Rhizobium sp. SSA_523: one gene and its partner. The protein of the gene in region 1 interacts with the protein of each later gene in a pairwise test. Links are inferred from orthologs where the notes say so. Each region holds a gene or a part of one and is shown on either strand. Other genes may lie near its edges. The genes, in order: abc-f and QTJ18_RS20110.

The links.
Region 2: the proteins of abc-f (region 1) and QTJ18_RS20110 interact in binary tests that used the Escherichia coli proteins (3 or more experiments, as listed by UniProt). The link is inferred for Rhizobium sp. SSA_523 from one-to-one orthologs.

The regions. Positions count from the first base shown.
Region 1 is NZ_CP129382.1:403,801-407,084, forward strand. Bases 262-3,230 are described here. They hold abc-f (ribosomal protection-like ABC-F family protein), read right to left. Parts: upstream 2,705-3,230; coding sequence 818-2,704; downstream 262-817. Other genes in these bases: QTJ18_RS10195 (hypothetical protein), read right to left, coding at 262-677; QTJ18_RS10205 (glutathione S-transferase family protein), read left to right, coding at 2,936-3,230. Also shown: more of QTJ18_RS10195, read right to left, coding at 1-261; more of QTJ18_RS10205, read left to right, coding at 3,231-3,284. UniProt on the Escherichia coli protein: Genetic data indicate it may be involved in ribosome assembly or function.
Region 2 is NZ_CP129382.1:2,469,502-2,473,322, forward strand. Bases 144-3,649 are described here. They hold QTJ18_RS20110 (2-oxoglutarate dehydrogenase E1 component), read right to left. Parts: upstream 3,341-3,649; coding sequence 344-3,340; downstream 144-343. Other genes in these bases: odhB (2-oxoglutarate dehydrogenase complex dihydrolipoyllysine-residue succinyltransferase), read right to left, coding at 144-282; sucD (succinate--CoA ligase subunit alpha), read right to left, coding at 3,527-3,649. In the rest of the region: more of odhB, read right to left, coding at 1-143; more of sucD, read right to left, coding at 3,650-3,821. UniProt on the Escherichia coli protein: E1 component of the 2-oxoglutarate dehydrogenase (OGDH) complex which catalyzes the decarboxylation of 2-oxoglutarate, the first step in the conversion of 2-oxoglutarate to succinyl-CoA and CO(2).

The DNA of each region.
Region 1 (3,284 bases):
AAGGCATCGGAGAGTGCCGCGAAGCTCGTTCCGATTCCGCCTGACATTCTCGATAAGGCAGATTTTGCCAGCCTTCGGTAATCCTTGGGCGTCCAGGCGACGAGATCGATCGAGTTTGCCCCGGAGAAGGCGATGTTGTCGACCATGGCTCTCTGGTTGGGGGGACGGTAGTAGGTCAGCAATTCCGTCAAAAGCGTTCGCTGAGCGGCGGGAACATTCAGGAGATTGACCGTGCGGTGGATAAATGTATGCAGCCCACGGGTCTCAAGATTGAAGCCGTAATTCTTGACAGATGATGGTTTGCCGCCATGCCCCGGATATTGCGGAGCATAAAATTGGCGACGGCCCGTGCGATCCGCGGCCCTTTCCTGGATTAGGCCGAGACGGATAGCAATCAGAGACGGCGGCGACCATTCCGACAGCCACCAATTGATCCGCAATGACTGCACGCCGTTGTAGAGGCTATCGCCGAGCGCCATGAGTGGCGGAGAGGCGTAGGAAGGATTGTCGCGTGCAAATAAATCCGCGTCGCGGTGGCACGTCCCGCCCCATGCCAAAGCCGGTGATATCGACCCATCCCAGTATTTCTGAGCAGTACTGGCATCATAGGAATGAGCTTGTGTAACGACAAGCAATAGACCAGCGATAGCGCCGGAAAGCACTTTGCAAATAGCCATTTTGTCCCCCAATCGCCCCAACGTTAGGCAAGCGGAGTTTCCGTTAGCGTTAAGCTTTCGTCAAGTTGTGTTCGAGAATCTTTATAAATTTAAACGCGCAATCTCTGCCGCGGAGCTTGCTGTGGTGGCCCGCCCAAGGTTTAGCCGTTCATCGCTTCTTCATATTCGGTGGAAAGCTCCAGCCATTGCTCCTCGCAGGCGGCGAGTTTCTCCACCGCGTCGCTGCGCTGCTTTGCCTTTTCGGCGGCCTTGGCGGGCGATGTCTCGTAAAGCTTCGGATCCGCGAGGTCTGCATCCAGAGCCTTGATGAGTTTCTCCAGTCTGGCCGTCATCGCCTCGGTTTCGGTGATCTTCTTCTTCAAGGGTGCAAGCTGGGCGCGCCGCTCGGCGCTGGCCTTGCGCTGATCCGATTTCGACACCGGTTCTTCCGCTGCTGCCTCCGCCCGCTCGCCGCCCTTGCGGGAGGATGAAACGATGATCGAGCGATAATCCTCCAGGTCGCCCTCGAAGGCTGAGACCGTGCCCTTGTTGACGAGCCAGAGGCGATCCACCGTAGCCTCGATGAGATGCCGGTCATGGGAGATCAGGATCACGGCGCCCTCGTAATCGTTCAGCGCCTCGATCAGCGCCCGGCGGCTGTCGATATCCAGGTGGTTGGTCGGCTCGTCGAGGATCAGGAGGTTCGGCGCGTGGAAGGCGGCAAGCCCCATCAGCAGGCGCGCCTTTTCGCCGCCCGAGAGGTCCTTGGCCGCGGTGTCCATCTTCTCCGTTGCGAGCCCCATTTGCGCCACGCGGGCGCGCACCTTGGCCTCCGGCTGTTCCGGCATCAGGCGGCGCACATGATCGACTGCGGATTGCGTCGGGATCAGGTCGTCGAGCTGGTGCTGGGCAAAGAAGCCGATCTTCAGGTTGGGCGCCATCTTCAGCGTGCCGGCCTGTGCCTCCAGCCGCCCGGAGATGAGCTTGGCGAAGGTGGATTTGCCATTGCCGTTGGAGCCGAGCAGCGCGATGCGATCGTCATTGTCGATGCGCAGCGTGATGTTCTTGAGGATCGGCTTGCCCGGCTCGTAGCCGACCGCGGCCTTGTCGATCGCGACGATCGGCGAAGAGGGCTGCCTTTCCGGCTCCGGAAAGCGGATCGGCTGGACGTGCTCCTCGATCACGGCGGAAACCGTGCCCATGCGCTCCAGCGCCTTGATCCGGCTCTGCGCCTGGCGCGCTTTGGAGGCCTTGTAGCGGAAACGGTCGATATAGCTCTGGATATGCTTGCGGGCGGCGTCGCTTTTGGCCTTCGCCTTCATCTGCAATTCGTCGGCTTCGGCCTTTTGCCGCTCGAAACTGTCATAGCCGCCGCGATAGAAGGTGAGCTTCTTCTGGTCGAGATGAACGATCGCGTTGACGGCATTGTTCAGCAGGTCGCGGTCATGGCTGATGATGACGACCGTGTGCGGGTAGCGCCGGACATAATCCTCCAGCCACAGCGTGCCTTCGAGATCGAGATAATTGGTCGGCTCGTCCAGCAGAAGCAGGTCGGGCTCGGCAAACAGCACGGCCGCAAGCGCCACGCGCATGCGCCAGCCGCCGGAAAAGGAGGAGGCGGGGCGCGCCTGCGCCTCGGCATCGAAACCGAGGCCCGCGAGAATGCTGGCAGCGCGTGCCTCCGCCGAATGCGCGTCGATATCGACGAGCCGCATCTGGATCTCGGCAATGCGGTTGGGATCGCTTGCCGTCTCGGCCTCTTTCAGGAGCGCGCTGCGTTCCTTGTCGGCGGCCAGGACGATCTCGATCAGTGGATCTTCCGTGCCCGGGGCTTCCTGCGCCACCTGTCCGATCCGCGCATTCTTCGGCAGCGAGACCGATCCGCTCTCGGCGGCGAGATCGCCGGTAATGATGCGAAACAACGTGGATTTGCCCGCGCCGTTGCGCCCCACGAGGCCAGCCTTGGTGCCGCCAGGCAGGCTGACGCTGGCATGGTCGAGAAGAAGGCGGCCCGCGATGCGCGCGGAAAGGTCGGTAATGGTGATCATGCGCCGGGTTTTGGCTGAAGTTTCTCAGCGATGCAAGAGAGTGGACCGCTGCCAATGGCCGCTATTGCCAGCGCCTGCGACCCCTTGGCAGGAAATAGCCCTGCGGTCATCGCCGACTATAGCCGAAGGCTGCAGCAGAGAGTGTGATGCAACCGATGAAATTTCCTGATTTGATTGCCGGCGCACAAAGCCGTTGTATGGATAAGAAAACCGAATTCGTGAGGAGAGCCGATGACCCGCATTCTGTATTCCCTTTGCGGCCGCGATGCGAATCGCCCCTTTTCCCCGCATTGCTGGAAGGTCTCCATGGCCCTGGCCCATAAGGGGCTGGACTTTTCGGAAAAGCCGGTGGCCTTCACCGAAATTCCCAAGCTGGAAAACGGCTTTTCCAAAACGGTGCCGATCCTGAGGGATGGCGAGCATCTCGTGCGCGACAGCTTCGATATCGCTGTTTATCTGGAAGAGGCCTATCCGGATCGCCCGACGCTGTTTGGCGGGGAGGGCGGCAAGGCGCTGGCGCGTTTCGTCGAAGGGTTTTCGCAGATGGTGGTCCATCCGCTGCTGACCCGGCTTGCGGTCA
Region 2 (3,821 bases), 2.1 Mb from region 1 along the record:
AGGCGCCGGAGCCTGCGATGCGGATGCACCGGCCGAACCTGCGGCACCTTCGGCAATCTGGCCGAGAAGCGCATCGAGGCCGACGGTCTCGCCGGCTTGCGCGACGATTTCCGTCAATACGCCCGAGGCCGGGGCTGGCACTTCGACAGTCACCTTATCGGTTTCCAGCTCGACGATCGGCTCATCGGCATTGACCGTATCGCCGACCTTCTTGAACCAGGTGCCGACGGTTGCCTCGCTGACGGATTCGCCGAGAGTGGGGACGCGGATTTCTGTGGCCATGATCTATTTCCGTTCTTGAACCGATATCGTGTTTGTCCGGGTGGCAATGGGCGGCTGACGGTCAGCCGCCGAGCGCGTCTTCGAGGAAGGCTTCGAGCTGAGCCAGGTGCTTCGACATCAGCCCGGTCGCCGGCGACGCGGCAGCCGGCCGGCCGGTATAGCGGACGCGCTGATACTTGGCATCGATATGCGCCAGCACCCATTCCAGATACGGATCGATGAAGGCCCAGGCGCCCATGTTCTTCGGCTCTTCCTGGCACCACACCATTTCCGCGTGGCGGAAGCGGGACAGCTCGTTGATGAGCGCCTTGGCCGGGAACGGATAGAGCTGTTCGATACGCAGCAGGTAGATGTCGTCAATGCCGCGCTTCTCGCGCTCTTCCAGAAGATCGTAATAGACCTTGCCGGTGCACATCACGACGCGGCGGATCTTGGCGTCCTTCTGCAGCTTGATCGGACCATCCTTGATAACCTCGGCATCATCCCACAGCAGACGGTGGAAGGAGCTTTCACCGGCCATCTCCGCAAGCGTCGAGGTGGCCCGCTTGTGGCGCAGCAGCGACTTCGGGGTCATCAGGATCAGCGGCTTGCGGAAATCACGCTTCAGCTGGCGACGCAGGACATGGAAGTAATTGGCCGGCGTCGTGCAATTGGCGACCTGCATATTGTCTTCGGCGCACAGCTGGAGGAAGCGCTCGAGGCGTGCGGAGGAATGTTCCGGACCCTGGCCTTCGTAACCATGCGGCAGAAGGCAGACGAGGCCGGACATGCGCAGCCACTTGCGCTCGCCCGACGAGACGAACTGGTCGAAGATGACCTGCGCGCCGTTGGCGAAATCGCCGAACTGCGCTTCCCAGAGCGTCAGCGCGTTCGGACGGGCCAGCGAATAGCCGTATTCGAAGCCAAGCACGGCCTCTTCGGAGAGCATCGAATTGATGACCTCATAGCGCGCCTGGTTGGGAGCCAGATTGGCAAGCGGAATATAGCGATCCTCGGTTTCCTGATCGTAGAGCACCGAATGACGCTGGGAGAAAGTGCCGCGTTCGCAGTCCTGGCCGGACAGGCGAACCTTGTGGCCCTCGGTCACCAGCGAGCCGAAGGCCAGCGCCTCGGCCATGGCCCAGTCGAGGCCTTCGCCTGTTTCGATCATCTGCGCGCGGTTTTCCATGAAGCGCTTGATGGTGCGATGGGCGTTGAAGCCGTCCGGAATGGTCGCCAGCTTGCGGCCGATCTCCTTCAGGGACTTCATCGGAACGGCCGTCTTGCCGCGGCGCTGTTCGTCGGCATTGTCGGCCGAACGCAGACCCGACCACTGGCCGTCCAGCCAGTCGGCCTTGTTGGGCTTGTAGCTCTGGCCGGCTTCGAATTCCTGCTCCAGGCGGGCACGCCAGTCGGCCTTCATCTTCTGGAATTCGCCGTCGGTGATCAGGCCCTCGGAGATCAGCCGCTGGGCGTAAAGCTCGGTCACCGTCTTGTGGCCACGGATGACCTTGTACATCTTCGGCTGGGTGAACGCCGGCTCGTCGCCTTCGTTATGGCCGAAGCGACGGTAGCAGAACATGTCCACGACAACCGGCTTGTGGAACTTCATCCGGTATTCGGTGGCGATCTTGGCGGCATAGGTGACCGCTTCCGGATCGTCGCCATTGACGTGGAAGATCGGCGCCTCGATCATCTTGGCCACATCCGAGGGATAGGGCGAAGAGCGCGAGAAGGCCGGATTGGTCGTGAAGCCGATCTGGTTGTTGATGATGAAATGCATGGTGCCGGCGACGCGGTGGCCGCGCAGGCCGGACAGGCCGAGGATTTCAGCGACCACGCCCTGGCCGGCAAATGCCGCATCGCCATGCAGCAGGAGCGGCAGAACCTTGGCGCGCTCCTTCAGCGGCACGATATCGCCTTCCCAGCTCTTGGTCAGCATGTCCTGCTTGGCGCGGGCCTTGCCCATGACCACCGGATTGACGATCTCGAGATGCGAAGGATTGGCCGTCAGCGACAGGTGCACCTTGTTGCCGTCGAATTCGCGATCCGAGGAGGCGCCGAGGTGATACTTCACATCGCCCGAGCCTTCGACTTCGTCCGGCTTGAACGAGCCGCCCTTGAACTCGTGGAAGATCGCCCGGTGCGGCTTGCCCATGACCTGGGAGAGCACGTTCAGGCGGCCGCGATGGGCCATGCCGAAGACGATCTCTTCCAGTCCGTCCTGGCCGCCGCGCTTGATGATCTGCTCCAGCGCCGGGATCAGCGATTCACCGCCGTCCAGGCCAAAGCGCTTGGTGCCCTTGTATTTGACGTCGATGAACTGCTCGAAGCCTTCGGCCTCGATCAGCTTGGCAAGGATTGCCTTCTTGCCATTGGCGGTGAATTCGACGCCCTTGTCCGGACCCTCGATGCGCTCCTGGATCCAGGCCTTTTCCTCCGGGTTGGAGATGTGCATGAATTCGACGCCGAGCGTCGAGCAATAGGTCCGCGTCAGGATGTCGAGCATCTCGCGGATGGTCGCGTATTCCAGGCCGAGAACATTGTCGATGAAGATCTTGCGGTCGTAATCGGCTTCGGTGAAGCCGTAATTTTCCGGCGACAATTCCTTATAGTCCTCCACCGGCGCCGCAATGCCCAGCGGATCGAGCTTGGCATGCAGATGCCCGCGCATGCGGAAGGCGCGGATCATCATGATGGCGCGCACGCTGTCGCGCGTCGCCTGCAGCACGGCGGCGGGATCGAGCGGCTGGCCGGAGGCGGCGGCAGCGGCCTCTGCCTTGGCCTGGACCTTCTTCTCCATCACCTTTTCGACGATGGGCCAATTGCCGTCGAGGGCCGAGACCAGTTCGCCATTGGCGGGAATGGGCCAGTTCTGACGCTGCCAAGAGGCACCGCGGGCGGCCTTCTTCACATCGTCCGGATTATCGTCCAGCGCCTTGAAGAAGGACTGCCATTCCGGGCCGACCGCGTTCGGATCTTCCTCATAGCGGGCATACAACTGCTCGATATAGGCAGCATTCGCGCCGTCGAGGAAGGAGGTGATGAGAAACTGCTCGTTGGCTTCTTGCCGTGCCATGGTGCATCCGCGGACGTGTCTGCCCGCCTCCTGACGTCAATGTAAGGCCGGATCTTGCAAGCGCCGACCATCGCTTTCAGTCTCGTGCTGTCCGCGGGCCAACCGGCCCTCAGGTGCGGCAGCGGCAGGCGAACCGTGTGGCGGGTTCGCCTGCCCTTCAATCGCGTATCAGCGCGTAATGTGGCGTCAGCCCTTCAGGACTTCAACCAGCGTCTTGCCGAGGCGGGCCGGCGACGGCGAAACCTTGATGCCGGCCGCTTCCATGGCCGCGATCTTGGATTCCGCATCGCCCTTGCCGCCGGAGACGACGGCGCCGGCATGGCCCATGGTGCGGCCCTTGGGAGCCGTGCGTCCGGCGATGAAGCCGGCCATCGGCTTGCGGCGGCCTTTTCTGGCTTCGTCGATCAGGAACTGCGCTGCATCTTCTTCGGCCGAACCGCCGATTTCGCCGATCATGATGATCGAGGTCGTCGCTTCGTCG